Regions from separate parts of the Paenibacillus kribbensis genome, predicted to be linked through region 1. Evidence: predicted binding sites of a transcription regulator. Region 1 holds the regulator's gene; the other holds the start of a gene.

Region 1 (15,711 bases):
GAATGGCTGGCCTTTGAGGAAAAAATGGTTTGCCTGCGAGCGGCCGGTTTTTCCGCAGAGTCCGATATGTCTGACACGGAGCTAACCGGAAAGGAACAGCCTGAAAAAGAGCTGCCTGCCTATAATCGGGGACAAGGATATTATCAACTGCTTATGTACCCTGAGGCAATTCAACAGTTCGAGCAGGTATTACAGCATTTTCCGAACAGCTGGCAAAGTCGTATGTATTTAGGAATGGCGTATTTTCAACTGGAGGATACAGCGCAGGCTGTACGCCATTTTGAGCAGGTGCTTGACCTGACTGAGCAGCCGACACTCAAGGCGGCCATCTATAACGCGCTTGGCTGTCTGATGGCCAAACAGGCTGACGTAGAGGCTGCGCAAAAATGTTTTGCTCTCGCGCACCAGCTTGATCCTGCGATGCCCGAGCCCTTGCACAATATGGAAGCCTGTTTGTTCGGTACCGAAATGCTTCGCTACGACAGCTCGATGATGACCTGGATGTAGCTGTTGTCAGACACCGGGTAAGACGATGCATGCCCACCTCCCCAGGCGGCGTGTGCATCGTCTTTTTTGGCTGTCTTAATTTCCAAAAAGGCGATCTTCTGATATGCTGTTATACAGAGTTATTATTTTTTGTATGTGTCAAAAGAAAGGATTAAGCTCGAATGAAATTTGCGGTATTGGATTTTGAAACGACAGGCACCCAGTCCGCGGATGACATCATTCAAGTCGGACTTGCAATTATAGATCATGATAACAGCATTTCCCGTGTTTACGGTTCTTATGTGAACCCTGGCAGGCCCATTCCGCCTTTTATTACGGGGTTGACCGGAATTACAGACGATGACGTCAAGGATGCTCCTGCACTTGAAGAGATGATGATGGAGCTTGTCCCTTTGCTGGATGATGTTGTCCTGGTCGGTCATAATGTGGCATTTGATTTTAATTTTTTGCAAAACGCTTTAGATCGGTGCGGATACCTGCCGTTTAGCGGCAGAATTTTGGATACGATGGATTTTCTGAAGATCATGTTTCCATCGCTCTCCTCCTATCAACTCGGATTTGTTTCTTCTGAGTTCGGGCTGGCTCATGATCGCCCCCATCAAGCAGACAGCGACGCGCTGGCTACGGCTGAGGTGTTCTTAAAGTGTCTGGCTGAGCTTCAAGCGTTACCTTTAATCACGATACAGCGGCTCAGCGATTTGTTTGCAGAGGAAGACAGTGATCTTGGCTGGTTTCTTGACGGGGTGCGTGAAGAGAAAGAGCTTGATCCCATTCAGGATTTGGAGGGGCATCAGTTTTATCGTCAGCTTGCACTGAAGGTGGAGGATTGGACAGAGCTGGCAGCTCCCCGCAGAGAAGATGATCCGAATCCGTTGTCAGGTGTTTCCTTTGAGGAATACATGGATGATGTGCGAGATCAATTGCGATCATCCTTGAGCCAATACGAGGAGCGCGAAGCGCAGGTACAAATGATAGAGGATGTAAATCAGGCGCTGAGTGAAGACAAGCATTTGTTGATCGAGGCAGGTACAGGGACAGGCAAGTCCCTCGGTTATTTGCTTCCATCACTGTATCACAGTGTAAAATATGGACAGCGGGTTACAGTAAGCACGCATACAATCAACCTGCAGGAGCAGTTGCGCGAGCGCGATATTCCGATGCTGACGAAGGTGATTCCGTTTCCGTTCCGGGCTGCCATTTTTAAGGGTCGGGGGCACTATTTGTGTCTGCGCAAGTTTGAACATAAAATAAACAGAAGAGACTTCGCAACACCAAAGGAAGATTTAATAACGGCGGCTCAGATGATCGTCTGGCTGACGCTGACAGAAACCGGTGATGATGAAGAATTGAATCTGAGCAATCGTGGCGGAGATTTTTGGGAAACGGTGGCAAGTGATTCGGAGTCCTGTCTCGGCCGCTCCTGCCCGTGGTTCCGTAAATGCTTTTATCATCGTGCGCGTCATGAGGCGGGAATATCGGATGTGGTTATTACGAATCATTCCAAGCTGTTTACGGATGTCAAGGCAAGCCATCAGCTGTTGCCAAGCTATGAGCATCTGGTCATTGATGAAGCACACCATCTGGAGGAGGTCGCCGGCAAGCATCTGGGCATGCATATGAAATATTTCACACTCGTTCATACGTTGACCAGACTGTTCAAAGACAGCAAGAATGGACAGCTGCCTTCATTGCGTCAGCAGTTGGTGAAGTCTGGTCATGAGAAGTCGGCAGATTGGGCTTCGACCATCGACCAGCTATATCCGCTTGTGCTGGAGGTCAAGGAAACATGGGATTTGCTGAGCGACAAGCTGTTTGGTATGCTGCCGGAGCGAAGTGATGCGACACCGGGTGAAACAGGACAATTTTCTTCTCGTCTCAAGCCGTCGGCCAAGCCTGCCAAGTGGGATCAAGCGTCTGCGCTGGAAAATCAGTTAAATGTCACACTAAGCGAAATTTTGCGCAAGGGTGACAAGCTCATGCTGGACGTAAAGGAAGAATATGATGATTATGCGGCTGACAGCCTTATTACGGATATTACAGGACTGCTCAAGGATTTGGCCGGAATCAAGGAGAATTTGCGTCTCTTTATACGTCTTGATGATGAGACGACCGTCTACTGGCTTGAAGCGAGTGGGCAATTCCGCAGTAAATCATTGCAATTTTATGCAGTGCCTGTAGATGTGAGCCGCCAGCTGAAAGAAATGTTTTTTGACAAAAAAAGAAGCATTATTCTGACTTCAGCCACCTTATCGGTCGATAAATCGTTTCAGTACATGACCGATCAGCTCGGTTTGCAGGAAGCTGCAGATGAGGGACGGCTGATGACTTCGCAGCTCCCGTCGCCCTTTAACTACAGGGATCAGGTGCTGCTGGTCATTCCCCGCGATTTCCCGAGTGTAAAGGGCAGTGTAGGAGATGCGCATTTTGTTAATATGCTTGTCAGCTCGCTAGGCGCGACTGCTCAGGCGACCCGGGGGAGAATGCTCGTTTTGTTTACCTCCTACCGGATGCTCCGGCAAGTGTATGAGCCGCTCAAAGAGGCATTGTCTTCCAGCGACATCACTGTGCTGGGACAGGGTGTAGACAGTGGGAGCCGCAGCAAGCTCACCCGGCGTTTTCAGGATGCCAAGGCTTCTGTATTGCTGGGAACCAGCAGCTTCTGGGAGGGTGTTGATATTCCAGGCGAGGCGCTGACGTGTTTGGCCATCGTCCGTCTGCCGTTTCAACCGCCGAATCACCCGTTGCTGGAGGCGAAAAGCGAGCTGCTGCAGCAGCAGAAGAAAAATCCATTTATGAAGCTGTCTGTTCCACAGGCGGTCATTCGTTTTAAACAGGGATTTGGACGTTTGGTACGTACAGCGAGCGACCACGGGGTCGTCATCGTTTACGATACACGTGTCATCGAATCCTATTACGGAAAGCACTTTTTGTACTCGTTACCGGGACCAAAAATGGAGCATATGCCGACGGAGCAAATGGTGCCCCGCATCTCTGAATGGCTCCAATCCGCCCCGGAGACTGAGGCATAATGGACGGGCATCTAAAAATGTCCGTTACAATTAGGGGGAGCAAGTATGAAATCAGAAAAAATTTCTGAGGCAGTTGTACGGAGGTTGCCCGTATATTTACGCTATCTGAATGCACTGAACAAAAGGGAAGTGGCTACGGTCTCTTCCCAGGATCTGGGGCAAAGGCTGAATTTGAATCCGGCCCAAATCCGAAAGGATCTCGCATACTTTGGAGATTTTGGCCGAAAGGGTATCGGCTATGATGTGACTTATCTGATTGAAAAAATACGTCATATCCTGAAAATTGACCAGCAAATCAACGTTGCATTGGTCGGAGCAGGTAATCTGGGGCAAGCCCTCTCGAATTATAATGCGTACTTAAAAGACAATATGAAAATTGTAGCTGTATTTGATGCTGTTCCAGAGAAGACCGGAACGATGATCAATACGCTGGTCGTTCAGCCAATGGATCAATTGGAAGCGACTGTGAAAGAAAAAAATATTCGGATCGGGATTATTACTGTACCGGATTTCGAAGCGCAACACGTGGCCGACAAGCTGATTGAGTGTGGTATTGAAGCGATCTTGAACTTTGCACCGATCATTCTGAAAACCCCGGACAACATCCGGGTACATACCACAGATTTTACAACCGATTTGCTAAGCCTCGCTTATTATTTAGAGGATGGAAAGGAAGAATCGCAAGATGACAGTGAATAAATGGATGATTAAAAACGGCTCCTTTGCCGTAAACGGACCTGAAGCCGGGGTAATCCATGGCTATATGATTGTGGAGGATAGCCGGATTACTTACATTGGCGAGACTTTGCCTGCGGGAGAGGAAGATACAGAAGCGTTTGACGGCAAAGGCTTGCTCTTTTTACCAGGTCTGATTAATACGCATGGTCATGCGGCGATGTCACTGCTGCGTGGGTATGGCGATGATCTGGCACTTCAAGTATGGCTTCAGGAGAAAATGTGGCCGATGGAAGCCAAATTTACAGCTTCAGATGTATACTGGGGTACTTCCTTGTCTGTGCTGGAAATGCTGAAAGGCGGTACGACGACCTTCCTGGACATGTACGATCATATGGATGAGGTGGCTCGTGTAGCTGAAGAGTCAGGCATTCGTGCGAGTCTGATGCGTGGAGCGATTGGATTATGCTCAGAGGAGGAGCAGCGAATCAAGCTGGCTGAGGCTGTGACTTTTGCGCGTAACTGGCATGGCAAGGCGGATGGTCGCATTACAACAATGATGTCTCCACATGCGCCATACACATGTCCACCTGCATTTATCGAAAAATTTGTACAGGCTGCGCATGATTTGGATTTACCGCTGCACACCCACATGTCCGAGACTATTGCCGAAGTTGAGCAAAACGTACTTGATTATGGCTTGCGTCCAGTTGCACATTTGGATAAGCTCGGCTTTTTCTCCCGTCCTTCGCTTGTTGCCCATGCCGTTCATTTGAACGACGAGGAAATAGCCTTGCTGGCTGAACGTGGTGTAGCGGTTTCCCATAATCCGGGCAGCAACCTGAAGCTGGCAAGTGGTGTAGCAAGAGTGCCTGAGCTGCTGCGTGCAGGGGTTACCGTTTCGCTCGGTACGGATGGTCCTGCCAGCAATAATAATCTGGATATGTTTGAGGAAATGCGCCTGGCTGCTCTCATTCATAAGGGAGTATCCGGTGATCCTACGGCGGTTCCTGCGAATGAAGCACTGCGTCTGGCAACCGAGTACGGCGCGAAGTCGATTGGTTTAAACGAGGTGGGAGTGCTGGCAGCAGGCAACAAGGCTGACTTTATCGCGTTGGATCTGAATCAGGCGCATTTCCTGCCGCGTACGGACCTTATTTCCCATGCTGTATACTCTGCAAGTGCCAAGGATGTGGCCCATGTGTGGGTAGACGGTCGTCAGGTCGTGAAAAACGGTGAGTGCCTGACTATGGACGAGGAACGCATCAAACATGAGGCACAAGCCGCCTTTGAAGGGCTGCTGTCGCGCTAATTCAGGTGTCACATCCCCTTAGAGAGGAAGCACAGGCTTTGAAAAATAAGAAAAAATGGATAGCGGTCGCTATTTTGGCCGTGATACTGATCCTGGTCAGCATGTTCTGGTATTATTCTTACGTTACGCAAGACCAGGTGGCCGAGAGAAATGCCGCTATCATAAAGGCCAAGCAATCGGGTGGTCTGGTCAGCACGACTCGTACATGGAAGTCAGTATGGAGTCAGGTATATTGGGTAGTTCAAGGGAAAAATGCCCAAAATGAAAATATAATGGTGTGGGTTCCCTTTCAAAAAGTGGAGGGACAGCCTAATGTACCTGCCGCAGATAATAGTGGTGTTCATACCGAGCTATTGAAAAACGGAGTCGACGAGGAGAAAATGACGGCAATTATTCAGCAGCAGCTTCCAGATGCAGAGATCGTGAGCCTCCAGCCAAGTGTGTTCAATGGCGAATATGTGTGGCAGCTGTTTTACAATGATGGAAGCCATCATAACTATACCTTTTACCGTTTCTCAGATGGGGGATCGACGGGGGTAAAGTATACATTGCCTAATTACTAGAGTGACGTGGGGAGTGGCTGATGGTAGTTTGAAGGGTTAGGAGCGTTAGGAGCGCCTGGGAGCGCTGCTAGTCCGTTTGATCTTACGATCGCTGTTGCCGCCGGATTTTTTTCGATTAGATTCTTATGGGGAAAATCCGGTGGCAGTATATGCTTCCGAAGCGAGCTTTCTTACAGAAAGCTTTTAGGCGAACGCTTCGCTTCTTCAGATTCAAATGGCCCACTCCGCTGGCTGACCGCCATGGAGTCACTCCAAACACCAGGGAGTTGAGGTAGGAGGGAACGGACGCCGCGCTGCGCTTGTCTCCGTTTTGAGTTTTACATCTGTCACTCTTGTTCCCGGATTTCTCCTCTAAATAGGTTTATTCGAGAAATCTGGAAAGCACCGTCCCACTGCGGATTGGCGAAAATGTAACTTTTATACTCGGTTTATATAGTTTGGAATGATTGAAAGCTAAAAAGACGTAAATGCGATTAAATTCGTATTTACGTCTTTTTAGTTTTTATGTTTGATTCGTATTTATCATAGCATGACTATTTGAGTATAAAACCATATCCGCCTGTGCAGTGCCTTCATATGTAATTTTATAAGTTTGAATTAGATGTTTTTTCATTTCCCTTAAAGAGTCTAAATATGAAGTCTATTACATATATCATAATATTTTTTTCCTAAAAATGGTTTAATCATAGACGCGGACTAACGTAACCCATAATTTTGTGGCTATGTTATCATGACTACTTATTCACCAAAGGAGATTCATGAACATGGGAAAAATGGATGGGAAAGTTGCATTGGTAACAGGTGGAGGTCAAGGGATTGGGCGGGCTATCGCTTTACGTCTGAGTCAAGATGGCTTCGCCGTGGCAGTCGTAGATTTGAATGAAGAAACGGCTAAAAGTGTGGCTGATGAAATTACAAAGACAGGAGGGCGCTCGATTGCGCTTAAAGTCGATGTTTCCAACCGGGATCAGGTTTTTGCCGCCGTCAAGGAGACAACTGACAAACTCGGTGGATTTGATGTTATCGTAAATAATGCGGGGATTGCTCCCGCCAAGCTGTTGGAAGATGTTACGCTGGCTGATTTTGATAAGCTGTTTCATATCAATGTGACCAGTGTACTGTGGGGCATTCAGGCGGCCGCAGCCGAATTTAGAGAGCTGGGTCATGGGGGGAAAATCATCAATGCCTCTTCACAGGCAGGTCATGTCGGTAACGCCAATCTGGGCATTTACTCTGCAACTAAATTTGCAGTTCGAGCATTAACACAAACCGCGGCTCAGGAATATGCGCAATATGGCATTACAGTTAACGCCTACTGTCCCGGTATTGTACAAACTCCGATGTGGAGTGGAATTGATAAAGAAATTACGGCCTCCAAAGGTGAAGCTGTAGGCGATGCCACCAAGGAATTCGGCAGCAAAATTGCGCTTGGTCGTCTCTCTACACCGGAAGATGTATCAGCCTTCGTCTCATTCCTGGCAGGTCCGGATTCCGATTACATGACAGGGCAATCCCCTCTGATCGACGGCGGCATGATGTTCCTGTAAAGGACTATGTTATTAGCGACGAGGTAATAAAACTCTTATATATGCAGCGTAGACGCTACATGCAATTTTTGCTGCAGCCAAGAACTTGTAAAAGCAGGAGTAACTGAAAGAAAGCAAAGAAAGCCGAAATTGGCTAAAGTAACTATAGAGATTGAAGAAAAAATTAAAAAGACGTAAATACGATGAAATTCGTATTTGCGTCTTTTTAACTACCAACCCTGCGAAGCTTGGCTGAAAGCCAGCGAAGCATCTTTGCCTACCCAACTTTCCTGCTAAGGCAAAATTCATCTTTATGGCGGGCAGTAGCGGAGTGGAGGATTTGAATCTGGAGAAGCGGAGCGTTCGCCTTTGCCATGGGATTCTAACCTTTAAATGTTTTATACCATCAAGAGAATCCCATGGCAACAGCGATCGTAAGATCAAATCCTCCACGCAGCGTCTCCCCCACCCACCCATAACCAATGATTTTGCCTAACCTCAACTTCCCCACACATTGCCTTCGATATTCGATATACGATATGATATACTATATTTCTGAGTGATAGACAAATATGATAGAAAAAAGCTTGCTGATTGCTGCAAGTTCAAGATCATAAGTCTGTTTGTTGTTGACATTCGTCCCGTTTCTTCTTTGTTTTACATTTTGAGAGGAGGATGTTATTTGAAATTGCGTGTAGTTCCTATCGTTGTTGCGGCAGTTTTGGCAGCATCGCTGTTGTTTGGAGGATGGTTCATTTACCGTCAGGTTACAATGCAAAATCCTCTGGAAACATTGGTTACTCAATATCCCGGCGTGACAAGCGCTCAAATAGATATTAAACCGGAAGAGGTTGTATTGAAACTGGATCTCAAGCCACAGGCAGATGTGGCCGGATTGGTCAATGTAGTTAAGCAAAAAGGGCAGTCCATCATCGGCAGCCGTACCATCAAGCTGGACATTGCAGATCATTCCAATTCAGCACTGAATCAATGGTGGTCTGAGGCTATGTTTCCCGTAGCGGAAGCGATGGAAAATAAAAAATATACTCAAATTTCATCTACCGTTGAGCAGATGAAAAAGAAAAAGACGGGTATTCAGGCTGATACCGATATGGATTCGAATAATGTCTATATCCGACTCAGCGAAGGTAAAGCGACCAAATTTATCGTTTTGCCACGTCAATCTCAGCAAATGGGGGTATGGCCTAATGCCTAGATGGATCAAGGAAGCACTAATCGGCATTGTGCCGGTAACCATTATATTTCTCATCTTTATCGGGGTGAACATTATCCCTCTGCTGCTCGTAGGCATCATGATCAGCGGCTTGTTAATGCTCATGCATGCGCGCGGTGGCTTGGCTGTAGGTGCCGGGCAAGAGCGTAAACGTAAAAAAAATGGCCCGGACAAGCTGACTTTTGAAGAAATCGGCGGACAAGAAAGCGCCAAGCAGGAGCTGCGCGAGGCCATGGACTTTTTGAATCGGCATGATGAAATTTCAAAATTTGGCATTCGTCCGATAAAAGGCATTTTGCTCACAGGCCCTCCGGGAACCGGGAAAACATTGATGGCGAAGGCAGCCGCACATTATACCAATTCTGTATTTGTTGCTGCCTCAGGCAGTGAATTTGTTGAAATGTACGTTGGTGTAGGTGCAGGTCGTATTCGTGAGCTGTTTCGCGAGGCGCGTACACGTGCCGCCAAGGAAAAGAAAGAAAATGCGATTATTTTTATTGATGAGATCGATGTGATTGGCGGTAAGCGTGAGGGTGGACAGCAGCGTGAATATGATCAGACCCTGAATCAGCTGCTGACAGAAATGGATGGCATTTATTCAACGGATACGCCACGTATTTTGCTCATTGCGGCTACTAACCGTAAAGAAATGCTGGACAGTGCTTTAACCCGTCCAGGACGCTTTGACCGTCATATTCAAGTGGATTTGCCCGATAAAAAGGGTCGTCTGCATATTCTTGAAATCCATGCCAAAAATAAACCGATTCAGGAAGATGCGAATCTGGACAAAATTGCTGAAGAATCCTATGGCTTTTCCGGTGCACAGCTGGAAAGCGTCATGAATGAAGCGGCCATCTATGCGATGAGACAGGAAGAGAAGATGATTGCCCAGAAACATCTGTCGATGGCCATTGACAAGGTGATGATGGGCGAGAAAACGGACCGTGAATCAACGCTGGAAGAGAAAAAGCGTGTAGCCATTCATGAGTTGGGACATGCTATTATGGCCGAAATCGTTCGTCCCGGCAGTGTGAGCCAGGTTGCGCTCAGCCCACGCGGGAAAGCGCTCGGCTATGTGCGTCACAATCCACAGCAAGAACATTATCTATATACCAAGCAGTTCCTGGAGGAGCAGATTATGATCTCCCTCGCCGGGGCTGTAGCGGAGGAAATGTACTATGGCGGTCGCAGTACAGGCTCAAGTAATGATTTTGAGCAGGCGCTGAATATCGTTCATACAATGATGACCTCCGGTTTGACTTCACTTGGAATTATTAACATGGATATGGTAACAAAAGAAGAACTTATGAGGGAAAACAGCCAGATTATGGATGGACTGCATACCCGAACGCTGGACCTGCTTGAGAAGCATCGTCCTGTGTTCGACAACTCTCTTGACATCCTGATGAGGGAAGAAACACTGTCCGGAGACCAATTTAGATGTCAATTTAGTGAAAATGCTTTATTACCAGCATAATTTTATTATGCTGGTTATTTTTTTTTACATTTAGTCCGTGCTAAGATATTATTATCTATTGGGACATAAACATGTATTTTTCGACAAAGAAGGATACAATATATGAGAGTGACCAGGAAAGGGTGGAATTAAGAATTATGCAATTTAAAAAAATCGGCGTCATCGGCGGCGGTACTATGGGCCAAGGTATTTCTGAAATGCTCGCGTCCAAAGGAATCGATGTGCTGCTGGTAGAGCAGACACCAGAGAAACTAGACTACGCCTACAATATGATTGAAACGAGTCTGGACAAACAGCTGGAAAAGTGGGCAATCACACAAGCGGAGAAAAAATTGATTTTATCCCGCATTCAAAAAGTATCCCATTTGGCAGAGCTGGGCAGTTGTGATATGGTCATTGAAACCATTACAGAAAACCTGGATGAGAAGAAAGCTGTTTTCCAAGAGCTGGACCATGTGTGTCCAAGCAACATTATTCTTGCAAGTAATACATCCACGCTGAGCCTGACCGAGCTTGCGAGCTCGACCAAGTATCCAGAGCGTGTGATTGGCATGCACTTTATTTATCCGGTATCCCGCATTGATCTTGTAGAAATTATTCGTGGCTTGAAAACTTCGGACGATACGTTTGAGAACACTAAAATGTTTGTTGAAGAAGTAGTAGAGAAAAAAGGGGTTATGATCTATGAATCCCCAGGCTTCGTAACAAGCCGTATCATTTGCTTGCTGATCAATGAAGCTGCACATGTGCTTCAAGAGGGCGTAGCTTCCGCTGAAGATATCGACGATGCTATGCGAATCGGCTACAGCTTCCAAAACGGTCCTTTGGAAATGGCTGACCGCTTTGGTCTGGATTCCGTTTTGGCCGCTCTGGAGCGGATGTTCCGCGAATTCGGCGAATTGAAATATCGTCCGTCCATCGTCTTGAAGAAAATGGTGCGTGCAGGTAATCTGGGCGTAAAATCGGGTGAAGGGTTCTTTAAGTACGACAAGGATGGTGACCGGATATGAAAATTCTCGTAATCAATGCAGGGAGTTCTTCCCTGAAATACCAACTGTATGATATGACGGATGAGTCCGTTTTGGCGAAAGGTCTGGTAGAGCGTATCGGTATGGACTCCTCTATCCTGACGCATAAGCCAACAGGCAAAGAAGAATATACTGAAGTTAGCGAAATTCTGGAGCATACCACAGCGGTCCGTAAAGTGCTCAATGCACTTACAGATGCGGAGCATGGTGTGATTTCCAGCGTTAGCGAAATTGAGGCTGTAGGCCATCGCGTGGTTCATGGAGGAGAAATCTTCAAGCAGTCAGCACTTATAACGCCTGAAGCAAAAAGTGAAATCCGTCGCCTGTTCGACCTTGCGCCACTGCATAACCCGCCTTCCATGATGGGGATTAGAGCCGCAGAAGCAAATATGCCGAATGTGCCGCAGACTGTAATATTTGATACCTCGTTCCACCAAACGATGCCTGAGAAAGCTTACATGTACGCTATTCCACGGGTGTTGTACAATAAGTACAAGGTACGTCGTTACGGTGCCCATGGTACTTCCCATGATTTTGTTAGTAAGGAAGCTGCCAAATTCCTGGGTCGTCCTCTGGAAGATTTGAAGATCATTACTTGTCATATCGGTAATGGCGGTAGTATAACAGCAGTCCAAGGTGGCTTGTCTGTAGATACTTCCATGGGTATGACTCCACTGGAAGGACTTATGATGGGTACACGTAGTGGTGATTTGGACCCTGCAATCGTGCCTTATGTTATGAACAAAGAAGAATTGACGGTCAATGAAGTTAACTCCATGCTGAACAAGCACAGTGGACTTTTAGCGATTTCCGGTATCAGCAGTGATATGCGTGAAGTCACAGAAGGTATGGAAAAAGGCGAAGCTAATTCTACATTGGCATTCGAAATGTATGAATACCGTCTGCGTAAATACATTGGCTCGTATGCTGCGGCAATGAACGGGGTAGACGTGATTGTATTTACAGCAGGTGTAGGCGAAAATTCCGCTGTTCTGCGTAAGAGAGTGTTGGAGCAACTGACATTCCTCGGTATCGAGCTGGATGAATCACTGAACGCTATTCGCTCTGGTGAGCCTCGTCGGATTACAACGGCAAATTCCAAGGTAGAAGTATTGGTTATTCCAACGAACGAAGAACTGGTTATTGCCCGTGACACGTTCCGTTTGGTACAATAACTTAGCTGAAATAAAATGAATTTTATGCATACATACATACTTTAGCATGTATGTATTAACCAGTTGAGAACAAACAGCCTGACCCTAGGGAAGGGCTGTTTGATTTTCGGTTAAGAGGAGAGACGTTCATGACGAATAAAAGTACGATTGCCCAAGTAGGCCGCCATGTAGGGGAAACGGTTACAATCGGCGCTTGGGTAAACAATAAAAGATCTAGCGGTAAAATTCAGTTTCTGCAACTGCGTGACGGTAGCGGATATATTCAAGGGGTTATCGTAAAAAGCGAAGTGTCCGAGGACATTTGGAATGATGCCAAATCCTTGACTCAAGAAAGCTCCCTGTATGTGACTGGAGTCGTGCGTGAGGAACCGCGTAGCCAATCAGGCTTTGAATTAACGGTTACAGGCATTGAAATTATTCATCTGACTGAAAACTACCCGATTACACCAAAAGAGCATGGGGTAGATTTTCTGATGGATCACCGTCATTTGTGGCTGCGTTCCGCCAAGCAACGTGCTGTTCTGATCGTACGGGCAGAGATCATCCGTGCTGTACAGGAATTTTTTAATAGCAACGGCTTTACGAAGGTGGACCCGCCGATTTTGACGCCTTCTTCCGCAGAAGGCACAACAGAGCTGTTCCACATCAAATATTTTGACGAAGATGCATATTTGACACAAAGTGGACAATTGTATATGGAAGCGGCAGCGATGGCTTTGGGTAAGGTATATTCCTTTGGCCCAACGTTCCGTGCGGAAAAGTCCAAAACACGTCGTCACCTGATTGAGTTCTGGATGATTGAGCCGGAAATGGCTTTTGTGGATCATGAAGAATCCTTGCGCATCCAGGAGCAGTTTGTAAGCCATATCGTACAGTCTGTTCTGAAAAATTGTGCAAAGGAACTTGAAACGATTGGACGCGATGTTTCGAAGCTGGAGCAAATTCAAGGCGAATTCCCGCGCATCACGTATGATGAGGCGATTGCGTTCCTCCAAGGTGAAGGATTCGATATTCCTTGGGGTGAAGACTTTGGCGCTCCTCATGAAACGGCTATTGCCGACAAATACAACAAGCCTGTATTCATTACACATTGGCCGGCTCACATTAAGGCATTTTATATGAAACCCGACCCAACTCGTCCAGAGGTTGTTTTGTGTGCCGATATGATCGCTCCTGAAGGCTACGGCGAAATTATCGGGGGTTCCCAACGGATTGATGATCCGGCCTTGATGGAAGAGCGTTTTAACGAGCATAACCTAGCACGCGAAGCTTACCAGTGGTATATGGATCTGCGCACCTATGGCAGCGTTCCGCATTCCGGCTTTGGACTGGGACTGGAGCGTACAGTAGCCTGGATTTGCGGGCTCGATCATGTACGTGAAACGATTCCGTTCCCACGTATGCTGTATCGTCTGTATCCGTAACCGATGACCGGATCATTCGACAAGACATCTGCGGCTGGGTGGGCGGAGGGAGCAGCCTTTGCTATGGAAGCCGGAATGGTCCAGATTCCCTACGCCCTGCTCAAGCATTATCGGACGCTTCGGCTGACGGATGGTGAAATGCTGCTGCTGATGCAGCTACTTGCTTTTAAACAGGCGGAACGTAATGAATTTCCAACATGGGAGCAGTTACAGGCCCGTCTTGGATGTACTGCGAACGAAATCGCGCTCTATTTCAGCAAGCTGACGAAAGAAGGCTTTTTGCGAATTGATTCTGTGGAGGACCGTAGCTCATCCGTACAATTTGAACGCTACAATTTGACGGGACTGTATCGTAAGCTGGCGGAGTGTATGATTGCCGAGCGTACGGAGCCAGACGATGAGGACGACTTTTTGTTTGCCGGGCAACCTGAGATTCAGAATGGAACAACGCAATCTTTGCCTACAGAAGAACGAAATTTGTTCACGATTTTCGAGAAAGAATTTGGTCGGCCGCTGTCACCGATGGAATACGAGACGATCAACAGTTGGATGGATCAGGATCGTTATCCCGAAGAGCTGATTTTGCTGGCTTTGAAGGAAGCGGTGTTTGCAGGAAAGGTGCACTTCCGATATATAGACCGCATATTGCTGGAGTGGAGTCGAAACCGTGTGCGCAATGCACAGGATGCCAAAGAATACGCCCAGCGATTCCGTGGTGGCGGACGCAGCTAAAGCAGCGGTCTGTGTCATCGCCTGTGCATAACAATTAAGCAGAAAATTAAAGCGAGCAAGCAGGCTTTAATGATAGAGGACACACCACTCCGGTTGGAGGGTGTGTCCTTTTTAAATATTTTTAAAAAAATATGCAGGGGGAGAAAATTCTCTGACGTCTATAGTATTGGGAAGGGGGAGAGCGTCATTGATATAGAGAGAATCATTGAGCGAATCCGGTCTGGTGATCGGCAGGCGTTCCGTGAGATCGTAGAACTGTACAGCAAGCATGTGTTTCATATCGCCTATTCGGTATTGCATGACAGTAAGGAAGCGGAAGATGCCGCACAGGAAGCGTTCGTTCAGGTGTATAAGTCTCTCCCCCAGTACCGGAACGAAGGTTTCAAAACGTGGCTGAGCCGAATTGCGCTCCACAAAGCGCTGGATATCAAGCGCAAACAGGACAGGCGGCCCACAGAGCTCGTAGACGTTGCACAAACGCTCGTACAGTTCCCTTCCCGGGATGAGGATATGCTGTCGCGCCTGATCCGCGAGGAACGCAATGTAGAACTATCGGAAAAAATCGCCCAGTTGCCCCAGCAGCATCGGGATATTATTCGAGCCTATTATATGCAGGGCAAAACTTATGACCAAATTGCGGATGAGACGCAGGTAGCTTTAAAAACGGTAGAGTCCAGGCTTTACCGGGCACGGCAATGGATTCGAAATCACTGGAAGGAGGAGGAATGGCAATGACTGAACAACAGGATAAACCGTGGATGGAAGGGCAATTAAAGGATTGGCATGCTTATATAACAGGAACTTGCACGTTAGAAGAGTCTGAGCGGCTGGAAAAGCTTTTGCTGGAAGACGAACAGGCGCTGGATGTATATCTTGCTGCACTGGAGCAACTGGAACCGACCTTAGAAGATCATGTTGCCCAGATAAATGCGGAGCACTTCACAGACAGAGTCATGGCCGTTCTTTCCGATATAGACGCAGAAGCGAGTCAAGTCATTTTTAACAAGCGTCGCTGGTTTGAAAAGCCTG
Region 2 (15,711 bases), 160 kb from region 1:
AAAAGCAAGCTGCCACTAACGCAAGTTTTCGGAAGCTGGGACACGATATTGGAAAGACGGGGATTCAGCGGAGTCGTGAACCATTTTCTGGAGCATATTCATCGTCCGGAGGAGTGCACGATAAGTGCTGGAAAGGTGCTGGAAAGCCATATGCTGGCAGAAGAACTGGTCAATCATCTGAATGACTAATACCAAAACTTATTGAACGGAAGACAGCGATCATGACGAATCCAGACATCAGGAAACAGGTTGAAGGAGAAATGAATAAATGGTAGAGGATAACCGTAGTAAACAGCTAGAAGAAGCCATTATCGAAAATTACAAGCAGGAAGAGGACATGATGATTCTGGTGTTTGCGCAATGGTGCATCAATCATGGACTGGAGCCGGAGGAATTATATCGTGCAGCTTATCCACAGCAAGATAGCAACGAGCGTCTGCTACGAGTACGCAAGCTGACTGTATCGCGTGAAGAAGCGGGCGATATTCCGCTCGATACGGTATTGGGGGTGCTATCCATGTTCGGAAACGAGGACTTGGCGATGGTCGTAGCTGAGGCGGCTGCCCAGCTTCCGCAGGAACGAAAATAGGGCTAGCCAGAATAAAGGAAATGCTATAATAACGATAGCATGGGATCAACTGCTTGAATTAGGATCTTGTTATAGGGAGGGTAAACTGACGATGAAAGATGTAACGGTACCAAGCACCTGTAAGGGCTGCGAAAGAGACATCACGATATCTGAGGAACAAATTACCAGAATTCTAAATAACATGAGACCCAAAGTGGAATGTGTGAACGATGAAGTGTATGAGGCCAGACTGTTGGCCTGCTCACAATGCGAAGACTTAATGGCTGGGCATACATGCGGCATTAGCGGAAGCATTGTCCGTGTACGTGCCTTGGCAGCCACGCATAACTGTCCCAGTTATAGTGGTTCACGCTGGCAAGGAGCGTCCTCATAATACCCCCATCCCAGTCTGCCTTAATGGCAGGCTTTTTGGTTTGAATGAACCTTTTTGCTTAAGATTGACAAATAGTAGACAATAAAATATATTAAACGTGTAAAATGATTTTGTTTAATTATTAATGTTTTTATTAATCAAATGCTTGCTGGACTTGATGAAAACACAAAGATTAGGTCAGTAAAAAGTGCGGCAGAAAGAGCTACATTTCGTTATTTTGAAAGCGTAATCATTTATGCGAATGATGCAGCAATCTTTATATTTTAGGGGAGGGCTTGTTGTGAAGGGTTCCATTATTGTAAATACCGATTGGGAACAAGGCGTTATTAACAAGAATATCTACGGGCAATTTGCCGAGCATCTTGGAAGATGTATTTATGAAGGCTTATGGGTTGGCCAGGAATCTCCGATTCCGAACACGGACGGAATTCGCAATGATGTGGTAGAAGCGCTTAAAAGGCTGAATATTCCTGTGCTGCGTTGGCCAGGGGGCTGTTTTGCTGATGAATATCATTGGAAAGACGGTGTCGGACCGAAAGAAAATCGCAAGAGAATGGTAAATACGCACTGGGGTGGTGTGGTTGAAAATAATCATTTTGGTACACATGAGTTTTTCCAGTTGTGTGAGCTGTTAAATGCAGAGCCTTATATATGTGGAAATGTAGGCAGTGGTACAGTGCAGGAAATGTCGGAGTGGGTAGAGTATATGACCTTTGATGGGGAATCGCCTATGGCTGCATGGCGTCAGGAAAACGGTCGTGAGAAACCGTGGAAGCTCAAATATTTTGGAGTGGGGAACGAAAACTGGGGTTGTGGCGGCAACATGCGTCCGGAATATTATGCCGATCTGTATCGTCGTTATCAGACCTATGTTCGTAACTATGGCGATAACCGCATTTATCGGATTGCAGGCGGGGCAAATGTGGATGATTACCGTTGGACCGAAGTGCTGATGCGAGAAGCCGGATATCTTATGGACGGTTTGAGTCTGCACAATTACACGGTCCCGGGTACTTGGGAAGCGAAACGGCAAGCACTCGGTTTTGATGAAGCGGAATGGTTTGAGACGATGAAAAAATCATTGCACATGGACGAATTGATTACCCGCCATTCTGCCATTATGGACAAATATGATCCTGATAAGCGGGTCGGATTGATCGTCGATGAATGGGGAACCTGGTTCCTGACCGAGCCGGGTACGAATCCGGGCTTTCTGTATCAGCAAAATACGATGCGCGATGCGCTTGTAGCTGGACTGCACCTGCACATTTTCCATAATCACCATGACCGTGTGCAGATGACGAATATTGCCCAAATGGTCAATGTTTTGCAGGCGATGGTTCTGACCGAAGGGCCAGCTATGCTGTTGACGCCGACATATCATGTATTTGAAATGTTCAAGGTGCATCAGGATGCACAAGCACTTGCTACTCATACCAAGCTAGGCAATTATGAATATGATGGAGATTCCATCCCGCAAGTAAGTGTGTCTGCTTCCAAGGCACAGGATGGCTATATTCATATCAGCTTGTGCAATGTCCATCCGGGCGAGTCTGCAAATTTAAATCTGGAGCTGAGAGGACTGGAAGAGGTTAAGGAGATCAGTGGAGTTGTCCTTGTCAGCGATGAAATGCAGGCACATAATACGTTTGACCAGCCGGAGCGCGTAAAAAAGGCAGCTTTTACGTCCTTCCAGCAGCAGGGTCAGCGTTTGGATATTGTATTGCCGCCGATGTCGGTAGTGATGCTGGCGATTGCTCCGTAATAATCCAGGCTGTGGTATGTAAAGCAGTACTCGCTTTATCATTTAGTTTGACAAAGAGAGCGTTCAGGCGAACGCTCTCTTTTATTTATAATTGCTCGCGGTGAATCACTCTGAACTCCTTGGGAGACATGCCAAAGCGGGAACGGAATACACGGTGAAAATAGGTATAGTTTGCAAATCCGGACGATTCTGCGGCTTGTTCCAGTGACATAGGACTGAAAATGATTCGCTCCCTCGCCATGTTGAGCCTGATGTCCAGCGTGTACTGCATAATGCTTGTATCGAATGTTTCCTTGAACAAATGCACGGCTCGGGATACGCTGATGCCGACATGTGAAGAAACGTCATCCAGTTTGAAGTTGGAGGATGCATTTTCCTCAATATAATTTTTAATCTGATAAGCCAGGTAATTATGATGTGTAGCAATAGGATGCTCGGACAGCATACGGTCGAACTCCAAACATAAAATGCGTATGTAATAGCTTGAAATTTCCGGGTAAGGATTAGAAATACGACGCTGTTCCATCACTAGCTGGCGAAATAGGCCGAGCAGGGCTTCTGTGAGCTGAACCTTGATTCGGTTAGGCCGTTTGTGGTGATTCCACCACTCATCTACCCAAGCGCCACCGAAAAAGATGTGGTAATCTCCGCTTTCCACGATCTGTTCACCCATGGAATTCAACTCATTGTGAATATCCAGCTCATAGGGCTCAGTTGGACTAAACAGCAACAGGTCTCCCGCCTCAATTCGTGTCATTTTTCCATTAATGCGGGCCTGGCAGCGTCCGTCTGTTTGCAGTCGAAATAAATAATTTTTAATCCCATCAGGCTGGTTCGAATAAAAGGGTTTACGATGAAAGGAATAGCCTGCGGTAAGAACCTGACAAGACTCGACGATGGACATATGATGACTCCTTTGGGCAATTAGCTGTTTCAAATATTGACCAGATTGTTCATGTTTTAATCATATTATTCATTTTAAACGAAACCGAAATAGAATACCATGTGAACTGTAAAGCTTACATGCTAGATCACAAAGTACATGTTGGAGGCCAAGGAGTGTGACGATGTGGAACGAATGAAGGCCGGGATCATCGGTTGTGGTAACATTAGTACGGTATATCTTGAAAATCTGCAAAATAGTCCGCTTATTGAGGTGGTAGCTGTCGCTGACCTGCTGGAGGAAAGGGCCAGGGCGAAGGCCGATGAATTCAACATTGAAAACGTATACAAAGTGGATGAGTTGCTGCGTCAGCCTGAGATTGAGCTTGTATTTAATCTGACTGTGCCTGGCAGCCATGCACTGACAGATGTGGCGATACTGGAGGCAGGCAAGCACGTGTACAGTGAAAAGCCTTTGGCGGTATCTTTGGAGGACGGCAGACGCATTCTGGATGTAGCCAAAGCAAAAAACCTGCGTGTCGGCTGTGCTCCGGATACATTTCTCGGCGCGGGCATTCAGACTGCACGCCATGCCATACAGTCCGGAATCATTGGTCAGCCAGTAGCTGCTACGGCCTTTTTAATGGGCAGGGGCCCAGAGTGGTGGCATGAGAATCCGGAGTTTTTCTATGCCGCTGGAGGTGGGCCGATGTTTGACATGGGGCCTTACTATTTGACCTCGCTGATCCACCTGCTCGGGCCAATTCGGCGAATTAGCGGCTCCGTAGGGATTCAGATTCCGGAACGTTATATACATTCCGGTCCCAAAAGCGGCACGCCACTGCAAGTGGAGACACCAACGCATCTGGCCGGGACCCTGGATTTTGATAACGGTGCTATCGTAACGCTGATCACCAGCTTTGATATTCAGGGAGCTTCCGAGCTGCCGCGTATCGAAATTTACGGAACAAAAGGGACTTTGAATCTACCGGACCCTAACTTTTTTAACGGCGATGTTAAGCTTCGTCGACCTGGAGAGGAAAACGTGGAGGTGTTGAAGCCTCTTTTTGAATGTGAAAAAAACGAGCGTGGAATAGGTGCAGGCGAGATGGTGAGAGCCATTCGCAGTGAAAAGAACCATCATGCCAATGCGGAGCTAGCCTATCATGTGTTGGAAGCCATGCATGCTTTTCAACGTTCCTCATTGGAAGGAAAGCATATTATGCTGGAGAGCACGTTTGAGCCGGACGAGGATTTGTATGAAGGAACAGATATAACGGTACATCCATCCTAATAGAAGAGGTGAAGGGCAATGGCAAAAGTAGGATTGCAATTGTACACAGTAAGGGAAGAGCTTGAACAGGATTTTGAAGGTACGTTGCGCAAGGTCGTTGAGCTTGGCTATAAAGGGGTAGAATTTCATACCTTTTTCGGGCGCAGCGCCAAGGATGTCAAAGCACTTTTGGATGAACTGAAACTGGAAGTTGTCGGAACTCACGTGCCATATACTCGCTTGCTGGATCATTTGGATGAAGAGATTGCATACCACAAGGAATTGGGCAATAAGTACCTGATCGTTCCTTATTTAACCGACGAACAGCGCCAGTGGGATGAACTTTTTTCCAATCTGAATCGTATTGGTGAAAAGGTGAAGGAACAGGGCCTGATTTTGGCTTATCATAATCATGATTTTGAAATGACGGAGAAAATTAATGATCGTCCGGTATTTGATGCTATATATGATGAAGTTCCCGCTGATTTGTTACAGGTCGAAATGGATACTTGTTGGGTATACTATGGAGGCTATGATCCTGTGGAATACATCGGACGTTATCGGGGTCGCCTGCCTATCATTCACTTAAAGGATATGGCACGTGACGAACAGCAAAAAGCAGTTACCGTAGAGCTTGGCCAAGGAGAAGTACAGCTTCAGGCTATTACGGACGCCGCTATTCAGGCAGGCGTGGATTGGATTGTGGTGGAACAGGATTTCAGCTCAAATCCTCCAATCGAAAGCATTGAAACTAGCTTTAAGTGGCTCCAACACTACGCAGCTGAGGGAGGAAATATTCATGTCTAAAACACTCAAAGTCGGGATTATTGGTTGTGGGGGGATTGCGAGCGGCAAGCATTTGCCGAGTCTTGCCAAGCAAAAGCGTGCAGAGATCATTGCTTTTTGTGACATCATTCCGGGACGCGCTGAGGAGGCCGCAGCAAAGTTTGGTGCTGAAGGCTCCCAAGTCTACAGTGATTACCGTAAGCTGCTTGAAAATAAAGACATTGAAGTTGTACATGTATGTACGCCCAACGACTCACACTCCGAAATTACGGTCGCCGCACTTGAGGCAGGCAAGCATGTGCTATGTGAAAAGCCAATGGCCAAAACGGCCGAGCAGGCACGGGAAATGCTTGCTGCGGCCAACCGTACAGGTAAAAAGCTGTCCATTGCGTATCAGAACCGTTATCGTGATGATAGTTTGTATCTGAAGCAATTGGTCGAGCAGGGAGAGCTTGGTGAAATTTATCTGGGCAAAGCAATCGCTCTGCGTCGACGCGCGGTTCCGACATGGGGAGTATTCTTGGATGAAGAGAAGCAGGGCGGTGGCCCGCTGATTGATATTGGTACACATGCACTCGATTTGACACTCTGGCTGATGGATAATTACAAGCCTAAAAGCGTAATGGGATCAACCTTCCATAAGCTGGGGGATCGTAAAAATGCGGCGAATGCTTTTGGACCTTGGAATCCTGAGGAATTTAAGGTGGAGGATTCTGCTTTTGGTTTTATTACAATGCAAAATGGAGCTACGATCGTACTGGAATCCAGCTGGGCATTAAACGTTGTAGAATTTGGCGAAGCCAAGACACTGCTATGCGGAACGGAAGGCGGAGCCGATATGCAGGATGGATTGCGCATTAACGGAGAAAAGAATAGCCGCTTGTTTGATACGAAAATAGATCTGGATGCGGGCGGTGTGGCCTTTTACTCAGGAGAAACGGAAAATGAGGCAGACCGGGAAGCCCGTCTGTGGATCGAATCCATTCTGGACGACAAAGAGCCGCTTGTGAAGCCCGAACAGGCACTGGTTGTCACTGAAATTCTGGAAGCCATTTATGAATCGGCACGTACGGGGAAGGCGGTTTATTTTGATTAAAGTCGCTTTTTTCACATATGATACAGGGAGGGATTTCTTTTGAAACTTGGAGTATTCATGGTGTTGTTCGGCGGACGCTCACTGGAGGAAGCGCTGGATTATGTAGCTTCCCAAGGACTGGATGCTGTAGAAATCGGTACAGGCGGCAATCCGGGAGATAAACACTGCAAGCCAGATGAACTGCTGGCCAATGAAACGGCGCTCAAAAACTTCAAAAAAGCAGTAGAGTCCCGGGGACTCACGATTAGTGCGCTTAGCTGCCATGGCAACCCTCTTCACCCGCAAAAACACTTGGCTCAGGCAGACCATGAAACGTTTCATAAAACCGTTCAATTGGCTGAAAAGCTGGAAGTTCCCGTTGTCAACACTTTTTCTGGCTGTCCAGGTGATCATGAGGATGCGAAGTATCCGAACTGGCCGGTAGCTCCGTGGCCTAATGATTTTCAGGAAGTGCTAAAGTGGCAATGGGAGAACAAAATTATTCCTTATTGGAGTGAGGCGGGGAAATTTGCAGCAGATCACCATGTAAAAATTGGACTGGAGCTACACGGGGGCTTTTCGGTTCATACGCCCGCAACCTTGCTTCGTCTGCGTGAAGCGGTCGGGGAGGTCATTGGTGCCAATCTGGACCCGAGTCATATGTGGTGGCAGGGCATTGATCCGGTGCAGGCAGTTCAAATTTTAGGCCGGGCAGGAGCCATTCATCATTTTCATGCCAAGGATACGACGATTGATCCGATCAATGTGAATAAATACGGACTTACCGATATGCAGGAATATACCAATATGCTGGATCGCGCATGGCAGTTCCGTACCGTCGGCTATGGACATGATGTTAAAACCTGGGCGGATATCATCAGTGCTCTCCGTCTGGTAGGTTACGATTATGTGGTAAGCATTGAGCATGAAGATGGTCTGATGTCTGTAGAGGAAGGCTTTACTAAGGCCGTTCACAATCTTCGTCAGGTTCTAATTGAAGAGCCGCTGAGCGAGATGTGGTGGGTCTAACCTAATAGGGGGAAATGTGGATGATTAACGTCACCATTTGGAATGAATTTCTGAATGAGAAGCTGAATGATGAGGCAAAACAGGTGTATCCTGACGGGATACACAAGGCATTGGCAGCCGGCCTGGCCGGTGAGGAATTTGTTATTCGAACGGCTACTCTGCATGATGATGCTGAGCATGGTTTGGGAGAGGAAGTCCTGAATTCCACAGATGTGCTGCTGTGGTGGGGGCATAAAGCCCACGATCAGGTAAGTGATGAGGTTACAGCTCGTGTTGTAAAACGAGTACAGGATGGCATGGGCTTGATCGTTCTGCACTCGGGTCACTTTTCCAAGCCATTCAAAGCTCTGATGGGAACCAGTTGTGATCTGAAATGGAGAGTTGCAGGCGAACAGGAGATTATCTGGTCCGTAAATCCGTCACACCCCATTACAGAAGGAGTAAATTCCAAAATTTTGTTGGAGCATGAAGAGATGTATGGGGAGTTCTTTGATATTCCTACGCCGGATGAACTGATATTTGTTAGTAACTTTGAAGGCGGCGAGGTATTCAGAACCGGATGTACTTTCCGTCGAGGCAGCGGCAAAATATTTTATTTCCGTCCCGGACATGAAACATATCCGACCTATTACCAGCCTGATATATTGAAGGTCATTGCCAATAGCATACGTTGGGCCTGCTCGACAGGTATAATCAACCCAATATATGGTAAAAGCGAGGCGATAAGACCTCTCGGTGGAGTGCTGGTATAAAGACATTCATCATGTCTCAATAAGTTTAATAATGAAAAGATCGACAGGCAGAATCCCAAGAGATTCCGCCTGTCTTTTCATTTAACGATTTAGACATATACCAGTTGCTGTTGTTGTTGTATAATCAGCTTTGGTCATGGCAACTTTATCGGAGCAAGTATTAATTTAAGAAGAAAGTGTTTTCTTTCGGGATAAAGTATGCTAAAATGATATATACTAACAAAAGGAAAGCCTTATCAAACCGAAATGCAAAAGAAGGTGAAAAATTTGGAGGGTCAACCGCAATTTACAAAAATGTGTCCGCGTTTTGAAACCGCCTTTTCATGTCTGGGAAAGCGCTGGAACGGATTGATTATTCAATCTATGATGAGCGGTCCCAAGCGGTTTAAGGATATTTCCAATCTGATTCCCACAATGAGTGACAAAATGTTATCAGAGCGGATGAAAGACTTGGAAAATGAAGGAATTCTTACGCGTCATGTATACCCGGAAACTCCTGTCCGCATTGAATACGAGCTTACAACCAAAGGCCGTGCACTTCAGCCAGTAATGGAGCAGATTCAATTTTGGGCTGAAGAATGGATTAGATGAGCACCAAACTAAATAAGCGTTTTTCATAGCAAAACAGCCTTTTCCTAGAAAAAGGCTGTTTTTATTTTGTATGTAAGGGCTATTTTCCGCTATACCGCAATGATCAATATAGATGAGTTAGTACGCTTAAAAACTTCTGACGCGTTCGGCAATTGAAAATAATCCGGTTGCCGTACGGCGTGGGATACGAGTTTGAATGTCCAGTGCGGCTGTACGAAATGTACCTAGACATGAATGGCACAGTCTTCCTGCATAAATGGGGGATTGGCAGGACTCGCAAGGATAATCAAGCTGGCTGTATGTAGAGGGAAACTTGCCTGCTCTTACCCAATCTGTGAGCAAATTCATGGGTGTTCCGGTTGCAGCACTGAGCTGGCGGGTGTGCGTAGCTGGGTGCTTCCATAAATAATTGGAGCAGCGGTCGAAGAATACATTTTCCTCCTGAATACAGGTGTTGCACAGGTTTCTAAGATTTCGACGGAAAACAGAACCACATTTTGGGCAATTAGCAGTATGTATCTCCATAGAAACCAGTCCTTTATATCGAAGTGTGGTGAAATTTTTAAAAATTTATTAGTTATATATTACTATGACTTTATACCTATATCAATCTTTATTTAACAATTGTTGATCTTTAAGTATATGCAAAACTCTTGATTGACATAACCTTGTTACTTATGTATTATGACTTACATAAAGTTACTTATTGAGAAAAATAAATCGATGAATGATAAGGAGATCTCCGTATGACACCAGCTTTATTTTTGGCCCACGGGTCGCCGATGCTTGCTATTGAACAGACTGACTATACTGCTTTCTTGGAGCGATTAGGGAAGAGTATTCGTCCCAAGGCTATTGTTATTTTCACTGCCCATTGGGAGACGCAGGTATTGACAATCAGCTCGATGGATGACGTATATGAAACGATTTATGATTTTGGCGGCTTCCCGCCGGAACTGTACGAGGTGAAATATCCTGCACATGGTTCGATAGAACTGGCAAATAAGCTGAAAGAATTATATGAGCAAAAGGGCATTGACGTACAAACTGATCAGGTAAGAGGACTGGATCATGGGTCTTGGACACTATTGCACCGTATGTATCCTGAGGCAGACATCCCGGTCGTTCAGATTTCTGTAAATCCATATCTCTCGCCCAAAGCACAATATGCTATTGGTGAAGTGCTGCGCGGACTGGGGGAACAGGATATTCTGGTCATTGGCAGTGGTGTAACCGTCCATAATCTGCGCATCGTCCAATGGGGAGCAACGACAACAGAGCCTTGGGCCATTGATTTTGATGACTGGATTATAGACAAGGTGCAACTTGGGGATATAGAGGCTTTGGATCGCTACGAAAGTGAAGGGCCGTATGCCCGTCAGGCGGTACCAAGAGCAGAGCACTTTGTGCCTTTGTTTATTGCAATGGGGAGTGGTAATCCAGCGAACAAGGCCAGGGTCATTCATAGAAGCTATGAAATGGGGAATTTAAGTTACCTGTGCTTTCAGTTCTAAAGGTGGGATGGATCAAGAAGGCATATCGTTAGTTGCTTTTTGGTGAGAAGAGGAAATAAAATGAGGGAGTGTTCTATAGCCAGGATGGCATAAACACTCCCGTTTGTTTAGACAAGATTAACTAAATTCGGCAAATCTCACGTGGGCACAATTCACAATGACATACGCTTTGCAGCATTTCCAAATCTTTGACAACAATCATGCCGTTATCATATTCAACTGCATTTTTCTTACGCAGATCGCTTAGCATCCGGTTTACGCTTTCTCGGGTGGCACCGATCATATTGGAAAGGTCAGTATGCGTAATTTTTTTATGAATCAGGATATGATCACCGTGAGGCTCGCCATAGGTGTTGCATAACCGAATAAGTGTTGAGCAGAGAGCTCCGGGCTTACCGTACATCATCAGATCGCGGAACTTGGTCTGAGTAATTCGGTGATGCGACCCCATCCATTTCATAAAGTCAATGGCAAAATCGCAATGCTGGCAAATGAGCAGCTCCAGGTCTGTATGATCAATTACACCAATATCGCTGTCTTCCAGAACCTCAGCAGAAAAGGAATGTTTAGTTCCGAAAAATGGATCAGCTTGACCCACAAGATCGCCGCTTTGATACATATATAAAATAAGTTCCTTACCCTCATCCGTTGTTTTTGTCACTTTCACGCGTCCGCGTTTGATATAAAACAGCTTATCTGCTGTATCTCCTTCCCAAAACAAATGCGAGCTTTCTGGCATGACTCGATCTTTCATCATCACTTGCAGCCGGTTGAAGCTGGCCTCCGAGAAGCAACAGGTGTTACCGTGAGCTTCCATTACGTTTGCAGGGTTTCTCATCGTCCATTTCCCCTTTGTTTCCTATGTTTTTTTATCTGCAACTTGATCAATTCAAATTTATTATATACCTGTGCAATGCGTTTTTGGGGCAAGAAGTGGGGGGAAAAGTGGCAGATTTGCAAACTTTGTGATTTAATTCACTACAAAAATAAAATTTTAAATAGATTGTGAAAAAAATCACAAAATATCTTGGAAAGCTGTGTTACGATCAGTGCGTGAACAAGAGAAAGTACACGAGATAACAGGAGGATGAGGGAAATGGCTGTTAAAAACGAGGTTATCCAAAAAGAGCAAAGCGCAGAGCAGTATATTCAAACGCTGATTGACCGGGCGAACCGGGCACAGCAAGCTTTCATGAGTATGAATCAGGAACAGATTGACGAAATCGTACAAGCTATGGCACTCGCAGGGATGGATAAACACATGTACCTGGCGAAGCTGGCTGTTGAAGAAACAGGACGCGGTGTGTACGAGGACAAAATCACTAAAAACATGTTTGCAACAGAATATGTCTACCATAGCATCAAAAATGAAAAAACCGTCGGTGTCATTGAAGATAATGATTTTGACAGTTTTCAAAAAATAGCTGAGCCAGTCGGCGTCATTATGGGGATTACTCCAGTGACAAACCCGACTTCGACTACCATGTTCAAAGCGTTGATTGCCATTAAAACACGTAACCCAATCATTTTCGGCTTCCATCCATCCGCTCAATCGTGTAGTGCGGAAGCAGCCCGCGTCTTGCTTGAAGCAGCCGTTAAACACGGGGCTCCTGCTGACTGTATTCAATGGATTGAAGCTCCTTCGATGGATAAGACAAATTCACTTATGAATCACCCGGATGTGGCACTGATTCTGGCAACTGGTGGATCAGGCATGGTTAAGGCGGCATATAGCTGCGGTAAACCTGCTCTGGGCGTAGGTCCTGGTAACGTGCCTTGCTTCATTGAAAAAACAGCGGACATCAAGCAGGCTGTGAACGATCTGATCCTCTCGAAATCTTTTGATAACGGTATGATCTGTGCTTCCGAGCAAGCGGTTATTATCGAAGAGCCGATCTTCGAGCAAGTGAAAAAATTGATGATCGCTAACGGTTGCTACTTTGTAAATAAAGAAGAAGCAGCTAAGCTCACTCAAGGAGCTATGAATGTAGAGAAATGTGCAGTGAACCCGGCTATCGTCGGACAGTCCGCTGTAAAAATTGCTGAAATGAGCGGTATCACCGTACCGGCAGGAACCAAAATTTTGGTCGCTGAGATTGAAGGGGTAGGAACAAAATACCCATTGTCCGCGGAAAAATTGAGTCCTGTACTGGCTTGCTATAAAGTAAAAAATGCTGAACAAGGTATTCAACGCGCTGCTGAAGTCGTAGAGTTCGGGGGCATGGGTCACTCGTCCGCTATTCATTCGAACGATGAGGACGTTATTGCCCGGTTCGCAAACCGTTTGCAAACAGGCCGTATCATTGTAAATTCACCTTCCACGCATGGTGCGATCGGTGACATCTACAACACCAACCTTCCATCGTTGACGCTCGGTTGCGGTTCGTACGGACGTAACTCAACTTCGTCGAACGTATCGGCAGTCAATTTGATTAACGTGAAAAGGGTGGCGAAACGGACGGTGAATATGCAATGGTTCAAAGTACCTTCCAAAGTTTATTTTGAAAAAAATTCGACTCAGTATCTTGCTAAAATGCCTGACATCACACGTGTAGCTATTGTCACAGACCCTATGATGGTGAAGCTTGGCTATGTGGATCGCGTCATTCATTATTTGCACCAACGCCAAACACCAGTAGCGATCGAGGTCTTCTCTGAAGTAGAGCCAGATCCATCGACAGTTACGGTAGAACGCGGTACTGAAATGATGAGACGTTTCCAACCGGATTGCATTATCGCACTGGGCGGCGGTTCCCCAATGGATGCTGCGAAGGGCATGTGGTTGTTCTATGAATATCCAGATACAGATTTCAACAACCTGAAACAAAAATTCATGGATATTCGCAAACGGATTTACAAGTACCCACGTCTGGGCCAAAAAGCACAATTCGTAGCCATTCCTACAACCTCGGGTACAGGTTCGGAAGTTACTTCTTTCGCGGTAATTACAGACAAAAACCTGGGCAACACGAAGTACCCGCTGGCTGACTATGAGTTGACCCCGGATGTGGCAATTATTGACCCTGTGTTTGTATATTCGCTGCCTAAAACAGCTGTAGCGGATACAGGTATGGACGTTCTGACACACGCCATTGAGGCTTACGTGTCCGTAATGGCAAATGACTACACAGACGGTCTGGCCATTAAAGCCATTCAATTGGTATTCCAATACCTGGAGCAATCAGCTCTGACTGGTGATAAGCTGGCTCGCGAAAAAATGCATAATGCTTCCACGCTCGCAGGGATGGCGTTTGCCAATGCATTCTTGGGTATTAACCACAGTCTTGCGCACAAATGGGGCGGACAGTACCATACAGCGCATGGTCGCACGAATGCGATCTTGATGCCGCACGTCATTCGCTACAATGCGAAAAAACCGACAAAATTCGCTTCGTTCCCTAAATATTCGCATTTTGTTGCGGATGAGCGCTATGCGGAGATTGCTCGCATACTGGGATTGCCTGCTCGCACCACGGAAGAAGGAGTTAACAGCCTGATCGAAGCGATCCGTAAGATGAACAAAACACTCGGTATCGAGGAATCGTTCCAGCAACTCGGTTTCGATCCGAAGGATTTTGAAGCACGTGTAGATTATTTGGCTGACCGCGCTTTTGAGGATCAATGTACAACTGCGAATCCGAAGCTGCCGCTGGTTACTGAATTGGCTGATGTATACCGCAATGCCTTCTACGGACGTTTTGACCAATAATATAATAGGTATGAAGAGGCTTGTAACAAGCATTTTCCTATTCAATACCACTACAGGCTCTCTTTGATAGAGGGCCTGTTGGCTTGGGAAGGGAGGTGAGTGAGAAGTTTACAGGATCAGGCGGGAGCAAGGGAAAAATAAAGTGACATAAATCACTCATATTGTGATTTATGTCACATACTGCACTCTGTCATTATTCTACAATAAGAGTGTAAGAAAGGTCCCGACACTGAGCTAAGGCATCGGTGAAAAGGCCGGGATAAAATAGTGAAAAAAATCACAAACCCGGAAGACCAAACAATTTGGAGGGATTTACATGTCGGTGATTGAGAGAGATTTACAAGGACAACAAGCTGGCTGGAGAGGTTTTAAAAAAGGCAAATGGATGAAAGAAGTCAACGTTAACGATTTTATCCAAACCAATATTTCACCTTATGTAGGTACTGAAGAGTTCCTGGTTGGCCCTACTGCCAACACAACTGCACTGTGGGATATTGTATCTGATCTTACTAAAAAAGAGCTGGCAAACGGCGGTGTACTTGATGTAGACGTGAATACGCCATCTACTATTACTTCACATAAGCCGGGTTATCTGGACCGGGATAAAGAACAAATTGTTGGTGTGCAAACAGATGCACCATTCAAGCGTTCCTTGCAACCGTTCGGCGGAATTCGGATGATGATTGACGCATGTAAAGCCTATGGCTTTGAAGTGCCTGAAAGCATTATTGATATATTCACGCATATCCGTAAAACGCACAACCAAGGTGTGTTTGATGCCTACACGGATGAGATGAGAGCAGCTCGTAAAGCTGGTATTATTACTGGCTTGCCAGATGCATACGGTCGTGGTCGGATTATCGGTGACTACCGTCGTGTAGCTCTGTATGGAGTAGACTTCCTGATCCAAGATAAAAAGCTTCAACTGAAAAGCCTTGAAGTTGACGCTATGGAAGAGGACGTAATTCGTCTGCGCGAAGAAATTTCCGAACAAATTCGTGCTTTGAATGAATTGAAACAAATGGCTGCTGAACATGGCTTTGATATTTCAAAACCAGCTAACAATGCGAAAGAAGCTTTCCAATGGGTATATTTTGGCTACCTCGCAGCGATCAAAGAACAAAATGGCGCAGCAATGTCCCTGGGACGTGTATCTTCGTTCCTTGATATTTATACTCAACGTGATCTTGAAGAAAACGCGCTGACAGAAGAACAAGCTCAAGAATTGGTCGATCATTTTGTCATGAAGCTGCGTATTGTTAAATTCCTGCGCACACCTGACTATAATGAACTGTTCAGTGGAGACCCAACATGGGTAACAGAATCTATTGGTGGTATGTCTGTCACTGGAGAAACTCGTGTTACCAAAAACA

The links. Region 1 encodes Rex, which represses fermentation and respiration genes when NADH is low (regulators of the CRP and FNR family bind a similar motif). Its sites were predicted from a motif close to TTGTGAAATATTTCACAA; they were not measured.
Region 2: the regulator Rex is predicted to act here: its motif matches at 11,633-11,650, upstream of adhE (bifunctional acetaldehyde-CoA/alcohol dehydrogenase).

What each region holds. Positions count from the first base shown of each region.
Region 1 is NZ_CP020028.1:2,355,175-2,370,885, forward strand. It holds gene B4V02_RS10680 (tetratricopeptide repeat protein) at 1-507, shown strand, start outside; gene dinG (ATP-dependent DNA helicase DinG) at 669-3,536, shown strand; gene B4V02_RS10690 (redox-sensing transcriptional repressor Rex) at 3,582-4,235, shown strand; gene B4V02_RS10695 (amidohydrolase) at 4,222-5,523, shown strand; gene B4V02_RS10700 (cell wall elongation regulator TseB-like domain-containing protein) at 5,562-6,086, shown strand; gene B4V02_RS10705 ((S)-acetoin forming diacetyl reductase) at 6,851-7,633, shown strand; gene B4V02_RS10710 (hypothetical protein) at 8,295-8,828, shown strand; gene B4V02_RS10715 (AAA family ATPase) at 8,821-10,323, shown strand; gene B4V02_RS10720 (3-hydroxyacyl-CoA dehydrogenase family protein) at 10,461-11,333, shown strand; gene B4V02_RS10725 (acetate/propionate family kinase) at 11,330-12,526, shown strand; gene asnS (asparagine--tRNA ligase) at 12,655-13,950, shown strand; gene B4V02_RS10735 (DnaD domain-containing protein) at 13,954-14,682, shown strand; gene B4V02_RS10740 (RNA polymerase sigma factor) at 14,752-15,417, shown strand; gene B4V02_RS10745 (hypothetical protein) at 15,414-15,711, shown strand, end outside.
Region 2 is NZ_CP020028.1:2,190,952-2,206,662, forward strand. It holds gene B4V02_RS09805 (Gfo/Idh/MocA family protein) at 1-189, shown strand, start outside; gene B4V02_RS09810 (hypothetical protein) at 269-589, shown strand; gene B4V02_RS09815 (DUF6171 family protein) at 681-962, shown strand; gene B4V02_RS09820 (alpha-N-arabinofuranosidase) at 1,243-2,727, shown strand; gene B4V02_RS09825 (AraC family transcriptional regulator) at 2,813-3,631, opposite strand; gene B4V02_RS09830 (Gfo/Idh/MocA family protein) at 3,797-4,903, shown strand; gene B4V02_RS09835 (sugar phosphate isomerase/epimerase family protein) at 4,922-5,689, shown strand; gene B4V02_RS09840 (Gfo/Idh/MocA family protein) at 5,682-6,764, shown strand; gene B4V02_RS09845 (sugar phosphate isomerase/epimerase family protein) at 6,804-7,772, shown strand; gene B4V02_RS09850 (ThuA domain-containing protein) at 7,793-8,524, shown strand; gene B4V02_RS09855 (winged helix-turn-helix transcriptional regulator) at 8,771-9,115, shown strand; gene B4V02_RS09865 (DODA-type extradiol aromatic ring-opening family dioxygenase) at 9,862-10,629, shown strand; gene B4V02_RS09870 (Crp/Fnr family transcriptional regulator) at 10,751-11,467, opposite strand; gene adhE (bifunctional acetaldehyde-CoA/alcohol dehydrogenase) at 11,726-14,338, shown strand; gene pflB (formate C-acetyltransferase) at 14,655-15,711, shown strand, end outside.